3 regions of the Bifidobacterium sp. UTCIF-1 genome follow, and region 3 is predicted to be linked to each of the others. Evidence: riboswitches for the same ligand, from Rfam matches in the RefSeq annotation. Region 3 holds a riboswitch; each other region holds the start of a gene.
The links. A riboswitch is a leader RNA that binds a small molecule or an ion and turns the genes downstream of it on or off. The one in region 3 is predicted to bind thiamine pyrophosphate.
Positions count from the first base shown of each region.

Region 1: another riboswitch for thiamine pyrophosphate. It lies ahead of BW09_RS09780 (hydroxyethylthiazole kinase); the one in region 3 lies ahead of BW09_RS07015 (solute carrier family 23 protein).
Region 2: another riboswitch for thiamine pyrophosphate. It lies ahead of thiS (sulfur carrier protein ThiS); the one in region 3 lies ahead of BW09_RS07015 (solute carrier family 23 protein).

Region 1 covers NZ_JFAG01000025.1:15,105-21,166, reverse strand. Annotated here, with positions in the region: gene BW09_RS09790 (sugar O-acetyltransferase) at 1-137, opposite strand, end outside; gene thiC (phosphomethylpyrimidine synthase ThiC) at 247-3,003, opposite strand; gene BW09_RS09780 (hydroxyethylthiazole kinase) at 3,196-4,131, opposite strand; TPP riboswitch at 4,123-4,228, opposite strand; gene BW09_RS09775 (HAMP domain-containing sensor histidine kinase) at 4,236-5,705, opposite strand; gene BW09_RS09770 (response regulator transcription factor) at 5,702-6,062, opposite strand, start outside.
Region 2 covers NZ_JFAG01000001.1:78,464-84,525, forward strand. Annotated here, with positions in the region: partial or broken gene BW09_RS00330 (thiazole synthase) at 1-181, opposite strand, end outside; gene BW09_RS00335 (IS110 family transposase) at 457-1,725, shown strand; partial or broken gene BW09_RS00340 (thiazole synthase) at 1,733-2,116, opposite strand; gene thiS (sulfur carrier protein ThiS) at 2,199-2,393, opposite strand; TPP riboswitch at 2,580-2,681, opposite strand; gene argH (argininosuccinate lyase) at 2,761-4,242, opposite strand; gene BW09_RS00355 (DEAD/DEAH box helicase family protein) at 4,359-6,062, opposite strand, start outside.
Region 3 covers NZ_JFAG01000013.1:34,546-40,607, reverse strand. Annotated here, with positions in the region: gene BW09_RS07025 (bacterial Ig-like domain-containing protein) at 1-1,152, shown strand, start outside; partial or broken gene BW09_RS07020 (DUF4143 domain-containing protein) at 1,361-1,843, opposite strand; TPP riboswitch at 2,081-2,177, shown strand; partial or broken gene BW09_RS07015 (solute carrier family 23 protein) at 2,226-3,560, shown strand; gene BW09_RS07010 (CoF synthetase) at 3,776-4,918, shown strand; gene BW09_RS07005 (acyl-CoA reductase) at 4,902-6,062, shown strand, end outside.

The DNA of each region.
Region 1 (6,062 bases), on a different contig from region 3:
GGGTCGCTCGCCTTGAGCGCATTGATGTCGTGCAGCATGTCCCGCTGCTCCTGCTGGGCGGTGGACATGAGTTTCTCGTCCCAGAAATAGATTCCGGGTGAATGCATGATGTCGAGTGCCTCTTGCGATATGGCCATGTGCTCTCCTTTGCGCGCCGCCAATGTGTCAATGTGCCAATGTGAATGATGCAGCCGACGTGCATTGCGCCGACTGCATCATTCACACTACATCACACCGGCAATTCCATCATTGCGCGGGCTGGTAGAGCTTGGAGCCGCCTTCCTGGAACTTGCGGCTCATCTCGGCCATGCCGGCCTGGATGTCCTCGGCGCTCGCCGTGCCGGCAGGGGTGGCCGATGCGGCCGGCGTGGTCAGAGCGCCACGAGCCTCCTGGGCGGACGGGATCTTGCCGGCGAGGGTGTCCTGAACCAGCTTCTCCTGCGCCGCCGCGCCGCCGAACTGCTTGCGGATGTTCTGCGAGATGGCCATCGAGCAGAACTTCGGGCCGCACATCGAGCAGAAGTGCGCCATCTTGGCGGGCTCGGCGGGCAGCGTATCGTCGTGGAAGGCGATTGCGGTGTCCGGGTCGTAGCTCAGGTTGAACTGGTCGAGCCAGCGGAACTCGAAACGGGCCTTGGAGATGGCGAGATCGCGGTCCTGCGCGTGCGGGTGGTGCTTGGCGATGTCGGCCGCGTGGCAGGCGATCTTGTAGGCGATCACGCCCTGCTTCACATCGTCCTTGTTCGGCAGGCCGAGGTGCTCCTTCGGGGTCACGTAGCACAGCATGGCGGTGCCGTAGCGTCCGATTTCCGTGGCGCCGATGGCGGAGGTGATGTGGTCGTAGCCCGGCGCGGTGTCGGTGGTGAGCGGTCCCAAGGTGTAGAACGGTGCGTTCTTGCAGATCGCCTTCTCCATCTCGATGTTCATGCGCACGGTGTCGAACGGGATGTGGCCCGGTCCCTCGATCATCACCTGAACGTCCTTGTCCCACGCGCGCTGGGTGAGCTCGCCCAGCGTCATGAGTTCAGCGATCTGCGCGGCGTCGTTCGCGTCCGCGAGCGAGCCGGGGCGCAGGCCGTCGCCGAGGGAGAACGCCACGTCGTACTTGGCGAAGATGTCGCACAGCTCGTCGAAGTGGGTGTACAGGAAGCTCTCCTGATGATGCTGTAGGCACCATTCGGCCATGATCGAGCCGCCGCGCGAAACGATGCCGGTCACGCGGTTGGCGGTCAGCGGCACGAAGCGCAGTAGCACACCGGCATGGATGGTCATATAGTCCACGCCCTGCTCGCACTGCTCGATGACGGTGTCGCGGAACAGCTCCCAGCTGAGCTTGGAGGCATCGTCCTCGACCTTCTCGAGGGCCTGGTACATCGGCACGGTGCCGATCGGCACGGGGGAGTTGCGAAGGATCCACTCGCGGGTGGTGTGGATGTCGTTGCCGGTGGAGAGGTCCATCACGGTGTCGGCGCCCCACTTGGTGGCCCAGGTGAGCTTCTCCACCTCCTCGTCGATGGACGAGGTGACGGCCGAGTTGCCCATGTTGGCGTTGAGCTTGGTGAGGAAGGCGGATCCGATGATCATCGGCTCGGCTTCCGGGTGGTTGATGTTGCATGGCATGACCGCACGGCCGGCCGCCAGCTCGGAACGCACGAGCTCCACATTGCAGTTCTCGCGCTCGGCCACATACTTCATTTCAGGGGTTATGATGCCGTGGCGGGCATACCACATCTGGGTCACCGGGTGGTCCTTGGCGCGCATCGGCTGGTGCGTGCGGCCACGCCATTCCTTCGTGGCGCGGCCACGCTTGATGGCGCGCTTGCCGTCGTCCTCGAGGTTGCGGCGGCGGCCCTCGTATTCCTCGACGTCGCCGCGGTCCTTGATCCAGTCGAGGCGCAGGGGCTTCAGGCCCTCCTTCGGGTCGCACTTGGGGCCTTCGGTGTTGTAGTCGATGAACGGCGGGTTCGGGCCAACGCCGGGGGTGTCGGACAGCTTGATCTCGGTGTACGGCACCTCGAGGTCGTAAGAGCCGAACTGGTTTTCGAAATGCACCGGCTTGGTCTTGCGGATGTGCGCCTTGTCGCGCTGCTTGGAGCCGCGGGCGGCGATGTCCACGCGCTGCTGCTTGGCGAGCTTCTGCGCGGCCTTGGCCTCCTTGGCGTTGGTGAACTTCTTCTCGGTGGCCTCGGCACCTGCCGGGGCGGTGCCCTCCTGCGCGGCCTGCGTGTCGGCGGCCGGGGTGTGAGTCACGATGCGCTTGGCGTAGCCGTGCCTCTTCTCGCCGCGCACGGCCTTCCAACCCTCGACCATCGCGCGGGTGGCGGCCTCCGGGTCATCGGCGCCGGCGATGGCGGAGACGGCGAACCAGCCGGCGGCCTTGGTACCCGCCAGCATGGCCATGTCGGCCGCGGTCACACCGCCACCCACGACCACTGGGAAGTCGCAGGCCGCGCAGATGGTGTTGATCTGCTTGTCGTCAAGCGTCTTGCCGGAACCGTCGTTGCCGCCGACCGAAGCCTCGGGCTTGGTCTTGGAGACGTGCAGCGGGCCGGCGCCGATGTAGTCGATGCAGCCATCGGGCAGCTCGTTGATGAGCTTGACGAGGCTTTCGGTCTCGGCGGAAAGACCCACGATCGCCTCGTCGCCGAGCAGGGCGCGGGCCTCGCGCGGCTCCATGTCGGTCTGGCCGATGTGCACGCCGTCCACCTTGATGCCCTTGCGGCGGGCCTGCCAGACCACATCAGCGCGGTCGTCGATTACGAAGGCCACGGAGTCGGACTTGTTGTTGTCCTCGATGATCTGCGCGATGTCCTGGGCCATGGCGGTCAGTTCTGAGGCGTCCGCCTTCTTGGCGCGCAGTTGGATGAAGGTCGCGCCGCCGCGCAGGGCCTGATCGACCACGTCGGTGAGCGGGCGGCCCTTGCAATCCTCAGGGCCGACTACGAAGTACGCGGACAGGTCGAACGAGTCGCGCATGGAGGCGTATGGGTATTCGTTGTTCATTTGGTGTTCCTTGGTGTTGGGTTAATTAAGGAAGTCTTGTTGTGTATCCGGGGAAGAATGGCGTTTCTCGGCTCCCTCTGATGAGGAAGTCTTGGGCGTTCCGCGATCTCACGTTTCTCGGCTCCCTCTGATGAGGGAGCTGTCTCGCGTAGCGAGACTGAGGGAGAGACAATAGGTACGAGACCACACGGTTCATTGCGCCACAATCGCCGATGCCGCCACCTGCTCGGGCGTGAGATTCCACAGCGCATCCAGCAGATGCACTTGGAACGAGCCCGGTCCGTCGGCCTTGGCCTCGGCGATCTCGCCAGCACGGTTGTACAGCAGGGTTGCCGCAAGGGCTGCGGTCAACGGCTCGGCGACGGCCAGATACGTGGCGGTCACACCGCCCAACGAGCAGCCGGCGCCGGTGATCTTGGACATCAGCGCGCTGCCTCCCGGCAAGCGGTAGACATGCTCGCCGTCGGTCACGAGGTCCACCGCGCCCGAGACGGCCACGGCCGCCTTGCCGGCGGGAGCCGAGGCGGCGAGGAACCGGGCCAGTCGCTTCGCCGGTTCGACGGCGGCGTCCACCTCATCCACCGATTCGACGCCGGCGGGACGGGTTTCCGGATTGTTGCCGTTGGCCTGATTCAGCCCCCACATGTCGGCCAGCGCGATGATTTCGGAGGCGTTGCCGCGCACGATGGTCGGCGGCGTGGCGCGGAAGGCGCGCAGGATTTCGGTGCGCGTCCGTCCGATGCCCGCCGCCACCGGGTCCAGTACCCACGGGTGGGCGGACTTGTGGAAGGCGCGCGCGATCTGCGGCAGCGCATCAGCATAGAAGGGCAGCAACGTGCCCACGTTGATGTAATCGGCACCGGAGATGGAGGCCGTGTCGATGACATCGTCCGGCAGGAAGCTCATGGCCGCCGTGCCGCCGGCTGCGAGCTGCGCGTTGGCCACCAGATTGATGGTCACGAAGTTCGTGAACGACTGCGCCAGCGGCGTCTTGGCCTTCACATCCCGTACTGCCTGCGCGATGTCGTGGCGCAGCGAGGCGAACTCGTCGTCATGGTCGTGTACATGTGCATCATTTACTACACCATGTGCGCCGGTGCAACATGATGGGTGCGAATCATCGCTCATATCACTGCTCCCTACGATGGTCTTAACCAACAGGTTCTAAGGGTCAGGCCGTGGCCATTCTCAACCCGTGTCGCCACGGGTTCCCCTGCATTACGTTGCCGACGTTATGCTCCAACATGGACATATTTGTTACAAAATCGCACAGAAACGGCGAATCTGCCCGCTTCAGGTCTGGCGAGTCGCAGCTCGGCATGGTATAAATCCGCGATCTCTTTGACGATGGACAGACCCAATCCGTTGCCGGGGCAGTTTTCCAATCGTGAGGCCGCGCCCCGGTGGAAGGGGACGAGCAAGTCGTTCAAGTCGCTGGAATCGGAGAGCAGGCCGGCATCGGGGAAATCACCGGGCTCGCTGGATTCACCGGATTCGCCGGAATCATGCGCGGCGTTGTCGCCGGTGATCCCATCGCTGACGGTCGTATCGCCGATGGTCTCGCCATCGGCACCCGTTTCTGTGCTGTTCTCCACCAACAGCTCCGCGTAGCCGTCCCCCGTGCTGCTGTCCGCAGTATCGCCACTCACCGTGCCGTCGTCCACTACGCCGCTCACCGTACGCACGATGACGGTGATATCCCCACATTCCACGTTATGCACCACCGCATTGCGCACGAGATTGCCGACCAGCAGCGTGAGCATCGTCTCGTCTGCCCGCACCCGCACCGACCGGTCGATGTCGGTGCGCACATTCAATCCACGAGCCTCGATCGCATCCCACGAGACGTCCAGCGCGTGTTCCGCCGCATCCCCGAGCGACGTTTCCGGCGGCTCCGCGTCGCCGTGATGCAACGCCATGTTCTGCACGCGCGACAGCGCCAACAGCCCCTCCACCAGATCGGCGGCGTTCCGGTCGGCGTCGAGCGCACGCCGCACCGCGGGCGCCACATCATCGGGGAAGCGGCCCTGACTCAGCGGCGCGTCCAGACTGGTCTCGATCACCGCGATCGGTGTGCGCAGCTCGTGCGACGCGTTCGCGATGAACTGCCGTTGCATGGCCGCCGCGCGCTCGATACGTTCCAGCATGGTGTTCACGTCCCCAGCCAGGTCGGTCACCTCGTCGGACCCCGCCAGCGTCACGCGCCCACCCGGTTCGGCAGGGTCGAGCCGCTGCATCTGCGCCCCCAGCGACGAGATGCGTCCGGCCAGCCGCCGCGAGATGAGCCACGCCATGATCATGGCCAGTATGGCGAACGCGGCGAACAGCGCCAGCGAGAACCACATGGCGCTCTGCATCAGGGGCTTGCGCATGTCCGCATCGCTGATCTCCATGATCGAGCCGGGCGTCATCGGCCCGCAGCCTACCGCGTGATCGGTGTAATAGCAGCCGGTGGTCGATACATAGAGCTCGCCGTTCTCGGGTGCAGGCAGCGTGGAGCCTTGTGCCACCTGATACAGCCGGTAGGATGACCGGTCGTAGATGCGACTGAAGAACATGGCCTGCAACGCCAGCGCGATTCCTAGGAACACCGCTACCAGCAGACCGATGGCCAGCGCGATCTTGCCTCGGAAGGTGCGGGGAACCAACCGCATACGCAGGCGGTGGCGCTCGCGATGCTCGTGACCGTGATGTTCGCTCATGGCAGCCGGTACCCTTTCCCGCGGGCCGATTCGATGGCCCCGCGTCCGCCGGCGTGCTCGATTTTCTGCCGCAGCGTGTAGATGACGGTTTTCGCTGCGCCCGTGCTGGCCGAACCGTTCGGCCAGACGGCGGCGATGAGCTCGTCGAGACCGACCCATCCGCCGTCCGCCTCGTCCAGATGCCACAGCACCGCGAATTCCTTGGCCGTCAGGTTCAGCGGGGTCTCATGCCAGTACGCGAGCCGACGTTCGCAATCGATCATGAGCGGGGAGGGTCCGGTTCCGGAGTCCGGACCGGGGCCGCCGCCGAAAGGCCCGCGATGGCGCGAATCGTGCCGCAGCAACGCGCGGATGCGG
Region 2 (6,062 bases), on a different contig from region 3:
GCGAACCGAGCGGCATGACCGCGGCAGCACCGGCCTCCTCGAGCTGACGTGCGGCGATGGGGTCCGGGAACATGTACGGCATGACGACGAACCCTTCCTTGGCCAGCATTTCGGTGGCGCGAATGGTTTCGGCGTTGTCCGGCAGCAGGTATTTGGTCTCATGCTCGATTTCGACTTTGACGTTGATAATGGTTATGCCGGTTTAGCTGGCCGGTGATAATGGAAGTGGCGGCCTGGCGGTGACCCCAAACTTGACTGACGGCCCCGGCTAGCGGGGCCTGTCCTTATTTTGATTTGTCCCGCCCGGCCACCGACCCGGAGGCGCATGGCGCATGACCTCATAGGAGCGTGGACGCTCCATCGGATCCCTGCAAGAACCATGGTAGCGTGTCCCGTCAACGTCCTGTCTGGGCCGGAACGCCCCGGGAAGGCAACGAACCGACGAAGGAGACGACGATGGAGCCGCCGACCACGGTCATCGCCGGCGTGGACACCCATGCCGACACCCACACCCTCGCCCTGCTCGACACGAACGGCAGGGTCATTTCCACCGAAACGTTCGAGACCAGCCCGGACGGATACGGACGCCTGATCGACGCCCTCGGCAAGCCCTCACGCTGTGCCGGAATTGGCGTGGAGGGCACGAACTCGTTCGGCGCGGCGCTGGCCAGACGGCTCTCGGCCGGAGGGTTCCCCGTATACGAGGTGCTCAGGCCGAACCGCGGCGTGCGACGCAAGGACGGGAAATCCGATCCCATCGACGCGATCGCCGCCGCGCGCGGCGTGCTCGCCGGCGAAGCGACGAGCCTGCCGAAAAGCTCGGACGGCTGGGTCGAGGCGCTACGGCACCTGAACGCGGAACGCTCCCAGCTGGTCGCGGCGATGACCATGCTGGCCAACTCCACCGGAGGCCTGCTGGTCACCGCCCCCGAACCGGTCAGGGAACGATACCGGGGGCTGCGCACCGAGACCCGCATGAACCACCTTGCCTCATGCCGGCCGTCAGGAGGCCTCGTCGCACACAGCGTGCTCACCGCGCTCAAAAGCGCCGCCAAGGCGTGGAAAACACTCAAGGAGCAGGCCGACCTGCTCGAGGAACGCATGCGCCGCATCCTCGAGGCCAACGCGCGTCCCCTGCTCGACATCTACTGCGCCGGCACCATCACTGCGGCCACGATCGCCATCGTCGCCGGGGACAACCCCGAACGCATCCGCGACGAGGCTGCGTTCGCCAAACTCTGCGGCGCGTGCCCCATCCCCGCGTCCAGCGGCAAAACCAACCGCCACAGGCTCAACCGGGGCGGCAACAGGCAAGGCAACATGGCGCTGCACCGCATCGCCATCGTCAGACTCAGATACCACCAGCCAACCCGCGACTACGTGTCAAAGAAAACCAGGGAAGGCAAAAGCAAACTCGAAATCATCCGCTGCCTCAAACGCTACATCGCCCGCGAAGCGTACAAGGCGCTTCTCGCCATACGCAACGGCAACGCAGGACAACGAGAAACACCGCGGGAACGCGGCGCGCGACTACGCCGTCTGCGCACGAGCCACGGCATCACGCAGCAACAGGTCGGCGAGGCATTGGCCGTACCCTCCAGCAGAATCAGCGAAATCGAACGCGGGACCCGCAACCTGCCCGAACTCGAACAACGCGCCACCCAATGGATACACTCCATCACCACCCCGACGACACAACACTCTCAACCATTTGACAATAAATAGGAGCATCGAAATCGGTGTGGCACACCTCTCGTGCGAGACGCGCGATGCGCACGGCCTCCTCGGCGTTGCGCGCGCCGGAGGTGTTCGGCAGCAGTGTGATGCCTTCGGGGATGTAGTCGAGCACGCTGTTCTCGGTGGTCTGGGCACGGCGCAATGCCATGGTGACGATCTGCGTGCCGGCGTGCTCGACGGTGGCCTTGATGAGGTTCAGGTCGTAACGACCGGAGCCCAGAATGAACCGGGACTCGAATTCATGGCCGCCGAGATTGAGAGGTTTGTCTTCGACCGGCAGCATCGGCGCTGCGGTGCCGACCGGATTGACGACCTTGGGCTGCGGCGGCAACGGCGTAGCTTCGACGGATGCTTCGGTGACCGGATTGATATTGCTCATGATGTTCCCTTCATTGGATTGATGATGTTTCCGGCTCTCCTTGTCACTGGAGGCCAATGGAGCCGACGGGTGAAGCGCGAAGTCAGCCACCCTGCACGAACTGCACGATCTCCATGACGCATTGGTCGTCGAGCATGGTTCCGGCACGTTTCTCGCGTGGGATAATCTCGCCATTGAGTTCGATGGCCACACGCTCGGCGCGGAATCCATGCGTTTCGAGATAGTCGGCCACACTGACCGGCTGCTCGAGCTTGACCTGCTCTCCGTTGACCTGCATTGCGGTCCCCTTTCCGAATACTAAAAAAGGGCGCACGAAACGAACCGTACCGTAAGTGGTGCGCCCATTCATGAACCCTGTCATGCGACCGCCAGCCTGTTTTTCGGCGCATTGGCTACGCCAACAAACAGCCTGTACGGCTTAGTTGTGTTCACGGAAACTGAAGACTGCTACGGGCAACTTGGCAAACCGCTCAACAACGATTCCTTACGGCGGCATGACCCGCGTCAAGTTCCCCGGTCGAAGCTGGCGCTTCCTCTCAGCCTTTCGGCTCCCGTTCGTTACAGTTGCCCAGTGTAGAGACCCTCTGTGACATATGGACAAATGAAAAAGCTCCCCTCTCGCGCGAGGGGGAGCCGTATGGCACTCAGAACGTGCCGGGCGCCTTGTAGGCGGAGCCGTCCGACGTGGAAGCCGGGAAGAGCTTGAGCTCCTCGACCTGCGCCTTGGCATCGGCGATCTGCTCGCGCACGCGACCGTAGGCGGTGCCTCCCTTGCCGTTGCGGGAGTCCACAGAACCGTGGCTGGAGAGCACCTGACGCACGCCCGGGGCCTTATCGGCAGGCAGGAATGCGGCGAAGGTGTCGATGAAGTCCTCGTCGGTCAGGTCCCAGAGCTCCTGGCCGCGACCTTCGGCGATCTTGACGCATGCGCCGGAGAGCTCGTGGGCATGGCGGAACGGCACGCCGTTCTTGACCAGCCATTCGGCGATGTCGGTGGCCAGTGCGAAGCCGGTGGGAGCCTCGGCTTCAAGACGGTCGGCGTCAAAGCGCATGGTGCGAACCATACCGGTGAAGGCGGGCAGCAGCACCTCCAGCGTGTCGACCTGATCGAACACGGCTTCCTTGTCTTCCTGCAGGTCGCGCGCGTATGCGGTCGGCAGGCCCTTCAACGTGGCCAGCAGACCGGTGAGATCGCCGATGAGACGGCCGGACTTGCCGCGGGCCAGCTCGGCGATGTCCGGGTTCTTCTTCTGCGGCATGATGGAGGAGCCTGTGGAATAGGCGTCATCAAGGCGCACGAACGCGAATTCCTGCGTGTTCCAGATGATGATCTCCTCAGAGAGACGGGAGATGTCCACGCCGGTCATGGCGGCGACGAACGCGAATTCGGCCACGAGGTCGCGCGCGGCAGTGCCGTCGATGGAGTTGTCGGTCACGCGGGAGAATCCGAGCTCGCGGGCTACGGCCTCCGGGTCGAGGCCAAGCGTGTTGCCGGCGAGCGCGCCGGAGCCGTACGGGGAGGCGTTGATGCGCTTGTCCCAGTCGATGAGGCGCTGCACGTCGCGGATGAGAGGCCAGGCGTGGGCCATGAGCTGGTGGGCCAGCAGCACCGGCTGGGCGTGCTGCATGTGGGTGCGTCCGGGCATCACGGTACGGCCGGCCTTTTCGCTCTGTTCGATGAGCGCGTTGACAAGGTCGAGCAGGAGCCCTGCGATCACGCGGGAGTGGCGGCGCAACCACATGCGGATCAGGCAGGCAATCTGATCGTTGCGTGAGCGTCCGGCGCGAAGCTTGCCGCCGAGCTCGTCACCGGCAATGTCGATCAGGCCGCGTTCGAGCGCGGTGGCCTCGTCCTCATCGTCTTCGATGGGTGCGAAGGAGCCGTCGTCCACCCGGCGCTGCAGGGTGTCGAGCGCATCTTCCATGCGCTGAAGCTCGTCAGCGGTCAGAAGTCCGGCGCGGCCGAGCGCGCGGGCGTGGGCTCGCGAGCCGGCGATGTCATCGTCCGCGAGGCGCCAGTCGAACTGGGTGGACTTGGACAGGCGGGCCAGCTCGGGCGAGGGGCCGGAGGTGAAGCGGCCGCCCCACAGGGCGAGGTGTTCGGACTGCTGGTTGGATTCGGTCATGCGTTACTCCTTCGCGTTCCTGCGCGTCATGCGATATCCCGGGGGGGGAATGCGCGTGCGTGCACGATGGCGCACTTTACATGCATTCATATGGTTTGCGACTGTCTGTCAGAGTATCAGCGTTGGGCTACATCACGCGGCGTATCGTCCGATTCCTCCTCGCCTTTCGCAATTCGCATCTTTTCAAGCGTTTCATCGACATCGAATCCACCTCCCAACACGAAACGCCTCAGCAGGTTTCGCACTGTCCGATTCGCTTTGGGCTGTGAAATAATCACACCCATCCATACTTCTAGCGTGGATTTCGATAACTTTTTGTCGATGGAGTCATACAAGGCATCAAGCCGTCCGAATTCGTTGATGTTCGCCTCAGTGATGAACTGGCCTATGAACTCCTCTACGAGAGAGCGCCGCACTCCGAAGTAGCCCACGAGCTTGTCTATCTGTCCGTCCTTCTCACGCCGCGCATAACGGGTGATGTAGCCACGCAATGTCATGCCGTCCTCGACGGTCACATCACCACGTTCCACGTCACGCAAGAACAGTTCCGCGAGTCGTTGTTCATCGGCCGAGAGCGTCGCGAACGAGCGGTGCAATTCCGTCGTCACCTTGGTCAATTCAGCGCTTTCTTCGCGCAACGCTTTGAGCCATTTGGTGAAGTTGGCATTCATGTAATCCGTGTCTATCAGCCCGGTATCGATGGCGGTCAGATACCCGTCCAGCTCATACGGAGCTTCGTCGTCATCCTTGCCGTCACCCGGCGCGTTGTCTCCTTCCGACTTGTCACCGAAGAGCTCCTTGTATCGTTGCGCCAGTATCAGATATGTGCGTTGGTCAAGCTCCGGGCGCACGTTCACTGAGTCGCCATTCTCATCCGTGAACTCGAATGATTCTTTGTTCCCGTCGAATCCTTGTACTTTCGCCGCTTCCAGGAATTGATTGAGCTCCACAAATTCCTTGGCGAACTTGCGCTTGGATTCCACCGACTCGGGCAGCTGCCGCAGGTCCGATTGCCCTGAATCGTTGAACACGCTTAGAATCTCCCGGTAACGCGCATTCATGGAGGCCACGTTCTGTGGCAGTTTTTGTACGAACAGGTCGAGTGGCCGGTCACCGGAATAAAGCCTGACCGCACGCGCGATGTTGTCGCGCATGGTATGGGGCTTGCGATAGTAACGAATCATTCCAAAGGGCTTGTCCGGTCCGAAGAGTCGATTGGTGCGGCTGAACGCCTGAATAATGCTTTTGCTTTCGTTTTCAATTACCTTATCGAGATACAGCGTGTTCACCCATTTCGAGTCGAAGCCGGTAAATCCGAAGTACAGAGCGTTCGGGAAGGATCGCCGGATGTCCTGCAGCATGTCGCCAAAGGTGGAGCGATGACATTCATCAGCGATGAAGACGATGCGCTTGCTTGCCATATTGTCCAATTCGGCTTGGGTAACGCCGCCTTCGCCAAGCTTGATGTTGCTCATTTTCTGGATTGAGGTGACGATAAGCGTGTCCTTTGGATCCGCGCTGGCAAGACGATGTCGCAGCACGCCGGTGTTCTCGGTGCCCTGCACATCATCCTCATTGTCCGCAAAACTGCGGTATTCCTTCAGTGATTGTGTCCCCAGTTCAATGCGATCCATAAGGAACACGACCTTGTCGGCATTCTTGGAATCGGCGATGAGCTGTGCCGATTTGAAACTGGTCATGGTCTTCCCGGAACCGGTGGTATGCCATACGTATCCACCGGGGCGACCGGGCAAGGCCGGCCGTTGTTCCCAATCGCATTTGCGTACCCGGTCGGAGATGGCATTGGCGGCGATGTACTG
Region 3 (6,062 bases):
AAGGCCCACGGCTACGCGCTGCTGATCGCCAGCACCAAGGGTGCGTTCTTCCAGACGGATTCGAACAACAACGGATTCATCGACAAGGAACTCGACAAGGTGGCCGAAGCCGCCAGCTCCATCGACACTCCGGTGTCGTTCAAGCTGGTGCGTAACTCCGCCACCGAGCTGGAAGGCTTCTACAAGCTCGCCGGCTCCGCCGAGTGGAAGAGCCTCGGCACTGCCACTCTCGGTGAGGATGCGGCCGACAAGCTCGACGTGGGCATCTTCGCCACCTCGAACAATGCCAAGGGCGACTACACCGCCATCTTCGACGGCACTGCGGTGACTGCCAAGGGCGAGCCCGAGCCCTCGCAGCCGACTGTGACCGGCATTGAGGTGAGCGGTCCGGACGACGTCGAGTACACGGTCGGTGAGACGTTCTCGGACAAGGGTCTGACGGTCAAGAAGCTGATGTCCGACAACACCTCGGATGAGGTTGCCGCAGGCGACTACACCCTGTCCGCCGTGGACGCCTCCGGTGTTGTGGTCGATCTGTCCAAGCCGTTCGCGGCTGCGGGCAAGGTCACCGTGACCGTTGCGCTGAAGGACGATGCCACCAAGACCGCCGCTTTCGAGCTGACGGTCAAGGACAAGCCGGTCACGCCTCCTGCCGAGACGACGGTCGATGAGATCGCCGTGACCAAGCAGCCCGCGAAGACCGAGTACACGGTCGGCGACAAGTTCGACGCCTCCGGCCTCGAAGTGACCGCCAAGCTGTCCGATGGTGAGACCCGTGTGCTGGGCTCCGACGAGTACCTGCTCACCGGCTTCGATTCCTCCAAGGCTGCGGACGCTGTGACGGTGACCGTGACCTACACCGGCAAGGACGCGGGCAAGGATCTCAAGCCCGCCACCTTCACCGTGAAGGTCAAGGCGAAGGATGCCGGTTCCGACAATGGCGGCAACGGCAACCAGGGCAACCAGGGTGGCAATGGCAGCCAGAACCAAGGCAACCAGAACCAGTCCGACAAGAACAACAACAAGTCGGACGGCAAGGGTGACGGCAATCTGGTGAATACCGGTTCCGCTGTCGCCGGCGTGGCTGTCGCGATGCTGCTGCTGGCAGTGGCGGGCATCGCGCTGGCCGCCGTGCGCCGCAGTCGCCGGTAGCCGGTAGTCAGCACTCGGCAGTCGATTATCGATAATCGACTACCGAGTGTTCCCGGCAAACGTACGGCTGACAGCCGACCGGCTCGGTGCCGTACGGCACCATATTGCAGGTGCTATGTATGAGGCCGCCGTCCCTTTCCTTCAGGGACGGCGGCCTCGTCGTGTCATCTGGCTGATGCGCGTGTGCCGTTGGCGCCGGTGCGGCGTGTCATGGCCGCAATGTGGTGATGGGCGCGACGATTACTCCGTCCGGACGCGTGAAGCTGTAGGCTCCGGTACCGGTGAGCACCATGAGGAAGCTGGGCTCGGACATCTTGGAGGTATCCAGTCTTCCGGCCAGCTTCAACAGGTTCGAGGCACCCTCGTTGGTTAGTTTGTCTCCTCCGAGTTTGACCTCGATGAGACCATACCGTCCGTCACGCAAATGGACCACGGCATCGCATTCCAAACCGGTCTTGTCACGATAGTGGAACACCTGTCCGCCCAATGCGTCCGCATAGACGCGAAGATCGCGGATGCACATTCCTTCAAACAGTAGGCCGAAGGTCTCCAAGTCACGTAAAATGCCCTGAGGATTCACACCAAGGGCAGCCGCAGCGATGGACGGATCGACGAAATGCCGCGTATCCGCCGATCGAATGGCGGTTTTCGAACGAAGATTCGGATTCCATGCGGGCATGTCCTCGATGACATCCCGAAAGGCTCCATTTCCTTATTTGGACCGTTTTCGTTTCCTTGTTTGGCTGACGGATTTGTAACAGAATTCGTTACACTTCCGTCAGTTACACTTCCGTCAGCCGAGGTGGCAACCCGGCAACCCCGGCAACCCCGGCAACCCCGTCAATCGACATGACAAACCCGGCAATCTGGCCCGGCGCGGGATTTTCCTTGACTCGCAGCCGCTGTGTTTGCTACGGTGACCTCGAAACCGATTCGTAAGGGGCGCCTCTGGCTGAGACGGCATTCGCCGAACCCTTCGAACCTGTGAGCTCATACTCGCGTAGGGACTACGACGGTTGGACGCTTCCGTTCGACTCGAGAGCCGTGTGCGCATTGAGGGAGGAAGCAAGAAAGTGTCAATACGCAAGGAACTGACCGCCCAAAACGTCCTGCTGGGCTTCCAGCATGTGTTCGTCTCCAACGTCTGGCTCGACCCGGTGTTCGTGGCGGGCGCCATCGGCCTGCCGATCGCGTTGTCGTCGAACATGATCAACGCCATCTTCATCGTCTCCGGTCTGGTCACGCTGATTCAGGCCACCCGACTGGTGCGCCTGCCCGTGGTGCAGGGCCCGTCCGCCGCGTTCGACGCGCTGATGATCGCGGCCGGTACCGCCGGCATGCTGGGCGCGGCCAGCTCGTCCATCCTCATCGCCTCGCTGGTGTTCCTGGTACTGTGCCTGACCGGCGTCATCGAACGGATGCGGTTCCTGTTCTCCCCGCTGATCTCGGGTGTGGTCATCTTCATGGTGGGCGTATCCCTGTCCGGGTTCACGCTGAGCGAGTTCCTCGGCGGCGCTCCCGGCGACAAGACGTTCGCCGACCCCCGCATTCTCGCCGTGTCCATCCTGACCACGGCGATCGTGCTGGTGCTGTCCCTGCTTGGCAAGGGGCTGCTCAAATCGTTCTCCTTCCTGATCGCGCTCGTGGTGGGTACTGTGGTCGCCGCCGCGCTGGGCATGGTGGACTTCTCCCCTGTCGCATCAAAGGGCTGGCTTGGTCTGCCGACCTTCCTGCCTTACGGTCCGTTTACGTTCGATTGGAAGATTTTCGTACCGTTCTTCATCGCCTACATGGTCGCCGTGATGGAGGCGCTGGGCGTGTATCAGGCGGCTTCCGAGATTCAGGGCACCCCGCTTGAGCGCAAACAGGTGCGCTACGGCCTGGCCGGCGAGGCGGCCGGTTCCGCCATCTCCTCGCTCATCGGCGGCTTCACGACCACCGCGTACCCGCAGAACGTGGGTCTGCTGAACCTGACCGGTGAAGGCAAGCTGCGCACGCGCACGCCTGTGGTCATCGCCGCAGTGCTACTGCTGATCCTCGGCTTCGTGCCGAAGGCCGGCGCCCTGCTGTCCGTCATCCCCTCGGCGGTCGTCGGCGGCATCTTCCTGCCCGCTGCCGCCAGCCTGATCGTGACGGGCATCCGCACGCTGCGCAAGGTCGCCGACGACGAACGCCGTCAGATGGTGATCGGCATGTCCCTGCTACTCGGCATCGCGTTGCCGAAGGCGCTCGCCGGGCTGACCGGTGGCGCGAGCGTGTTCTTCGGCAACAACATCATGGTCGGCGTATTCTGCGCAATCATCCTCAACGCGCTGTTCGTGGCGCTGCCGGATCTGGTGGCTCGGCATCGCGCGCCGGGTGCCGCTGAACCGGTCGCGAACGTTGCGAATGCTTCCGCGAATGTAGCGGAGGCTACTGCGAACGGTGCAGAGGCTGCTGCGAACGTAGCGGATGCTGCTGCGAACGGTGCTGAGGCCACTGTGAACGTAGCGAAGGCTACTGCAGTCGCGCCATCCACAAATGTTGTGGATAACTCGAACGTCGCCAAGCGGGACTGAGTTCAGCGAACAATAATGCATATCAGGATTCAGACTATTCAGCGGAATCGGAGGGGAGCAGATCAATGACTGCAATGACTGGCGGGACCGATGTGAAGGCCGACGCGGGCCGTATCAAACAGGAGATTCTCGATTTCATCCACACCTACGGCTGCGAGCAGGCACCGGACGAGGCGTTCGACGACTTGGCCCGCGACGTGTTCACATACCAGTACACGTATGACTTGCCGTATCGCCGGTATTGCGCGGCAAAGCGCATCACGCCCGCCTCGTTGCGCGACTGGCGGGAGATTCCGCCGATGCCAGTGGACGGATTCAAGCACCTCACCCTGTCCACCCTCCCCACCGACCAGTGCGAAGCGGTGTTCATGACCAGCGGCACCACGCACGGCGGGGCGATGCGTGGCCGCAACTTCCACCCGGACCTGGAAGTGTGGGATGAGTCGATGATCGTGCCGTTCCGCCATTTCATCATGCCGGACCGCGAACGCATCCGCATCGCCGTGATCTCCCCCGCGTGGGACATGAACCAGAACTCGTCGCTCTCCCGCTACCTCACCAAGGCCGTGGAACAATGCGGCAGCGAGGGCAGCGGCATCTACTTCGACGAGCACGGACTCAAATTCGACGGCATCATCGACTTCCTGAACCGCGCAGTGGCCGACAACGAGCCGGTCATGCTGATGGGCGTTTCGTCGTCCTACCTGTATCTGCTCGACTACCTGCACGAGCACGACCTGACGTTCGCCTTGGCCGCCGACAGCCGCCTGTTCGATACCGGCGGATTCAAGAGCACCAAGCGCGACATCACCGAAGACCAGATGCTCGCCGAACTGGAGCAGACGTTGGGCGTGCCGCGCCACCATTGCGTCAACATGTACGGCATGACCGAGCTCAGCTCCCAGATCTACGACCAGAACATCCTGTCCTGGTACACGGACGGCACCAGCAATTATCTCAAGGCGAACCCCGCATGGGTGCGCACGGTGTTCCTGGATCCGAACACGCTGACGCCCGTCAAGGACGGCGAGACCGGCGTAATCGCCCACTACGACCTGGCCAACTGGAACTCCTGCATCGGCATCCTGACCGAGGACCTTGGCCACCGCACGCCGGACGGATTCCTGCTGCAGGGCAGGGCGAAGGGTGCCGAGGCCCGCGGATGCTCGATTGCGGTGGACGAGGTCATCAGTGCCAACCGCGGGTGAGGCTATGGGCGGCTACTCTATAGGTGATTCCGCTGTCGGCGGCTCTGTTATGGGTGATTCCGCGCTGGGCGTGAACGGTCGTGCGGATGCAATCCGTGCGGATGCATCCCAATCATCCCCGTTATCCTCGCCCGTTACCATCGATGTTTTTCATCTGCCCTCAGGCGTGGAACCCGCGGAATATGCGACCTATGACGTCACCACGGCGGCCGGCGTTCGGCAGTTGCGCTATCCCATGCTCAACGGTTCGGATATCACAGCCCTCGCGCGGCAGCTGACCGAGGCGCGCGCCCGCCGATTGGCCGCGATGAGCGTCAACGACATCCTCGACGTGCTTGCGCGCGCCGCCGAGCTGTGGACCGATCCCGATTTCAAGCTGCGGCGTCAGGCCGAGCTTCTCATCCCCGCGATCACCGGCTACCAGCCCGACATGGTGCGCATCGAACTGAAACGGTACATGCGACAGTTCCGTCGCCGCGAACTGCTGCGGTTCCTCGACGCCGAAATCGGACAGCCGGCCATGCTCGACGGATTCCGGCCCAACAAGGCGGGCGGCTATTCCCGGTATGTCGGCCCGCGCCTCACGTATCAGGTGTTCTCCAGCAACGTGCCGGGCATCCCGGTGTGGAGCATGGTCATGACCCTGCTGGTCAAAGGCGCGATCCTCGGCAAATCCTCGTTCTCGGAACCGGTGATGCCCGCATTCTTCGCACGCAGCATCGCTATGATCGACCCGGAACTGGCCGACGCCATCGCCGTGGTGCCGTGGAAGGGCGGCTCGCAGGAGCTGGAGGACCCCGCCATCGACGCCGCCGACGCCGTCATCGTCTACGGCTCGTCGACCACCACCAAGCTGATCGCCGGTAAGGTCGCGGGCGCCAAGCCCTGCCTGGGGTACGGGGCTAAGATCGGTCTGGCGTTCATCGGGCGCGAGGCGCTGCGGCCGGATACGTATGCCGACACCGTGCATCGCGCGGCCATAGATATCGCCACCTACGACCAACAGAGCTGTCTGGCCCCGCAGACCATATTCGTCGAGACCGGTGGAGCGCTTGCCCCGCGCGAAGTCGCCCAGCTGCTGGGCGGTGAGCTGGAGGGTCAGCAGTGCAAATACCCGCGTGCGGTGCTAAGCGACGCTGAGAAC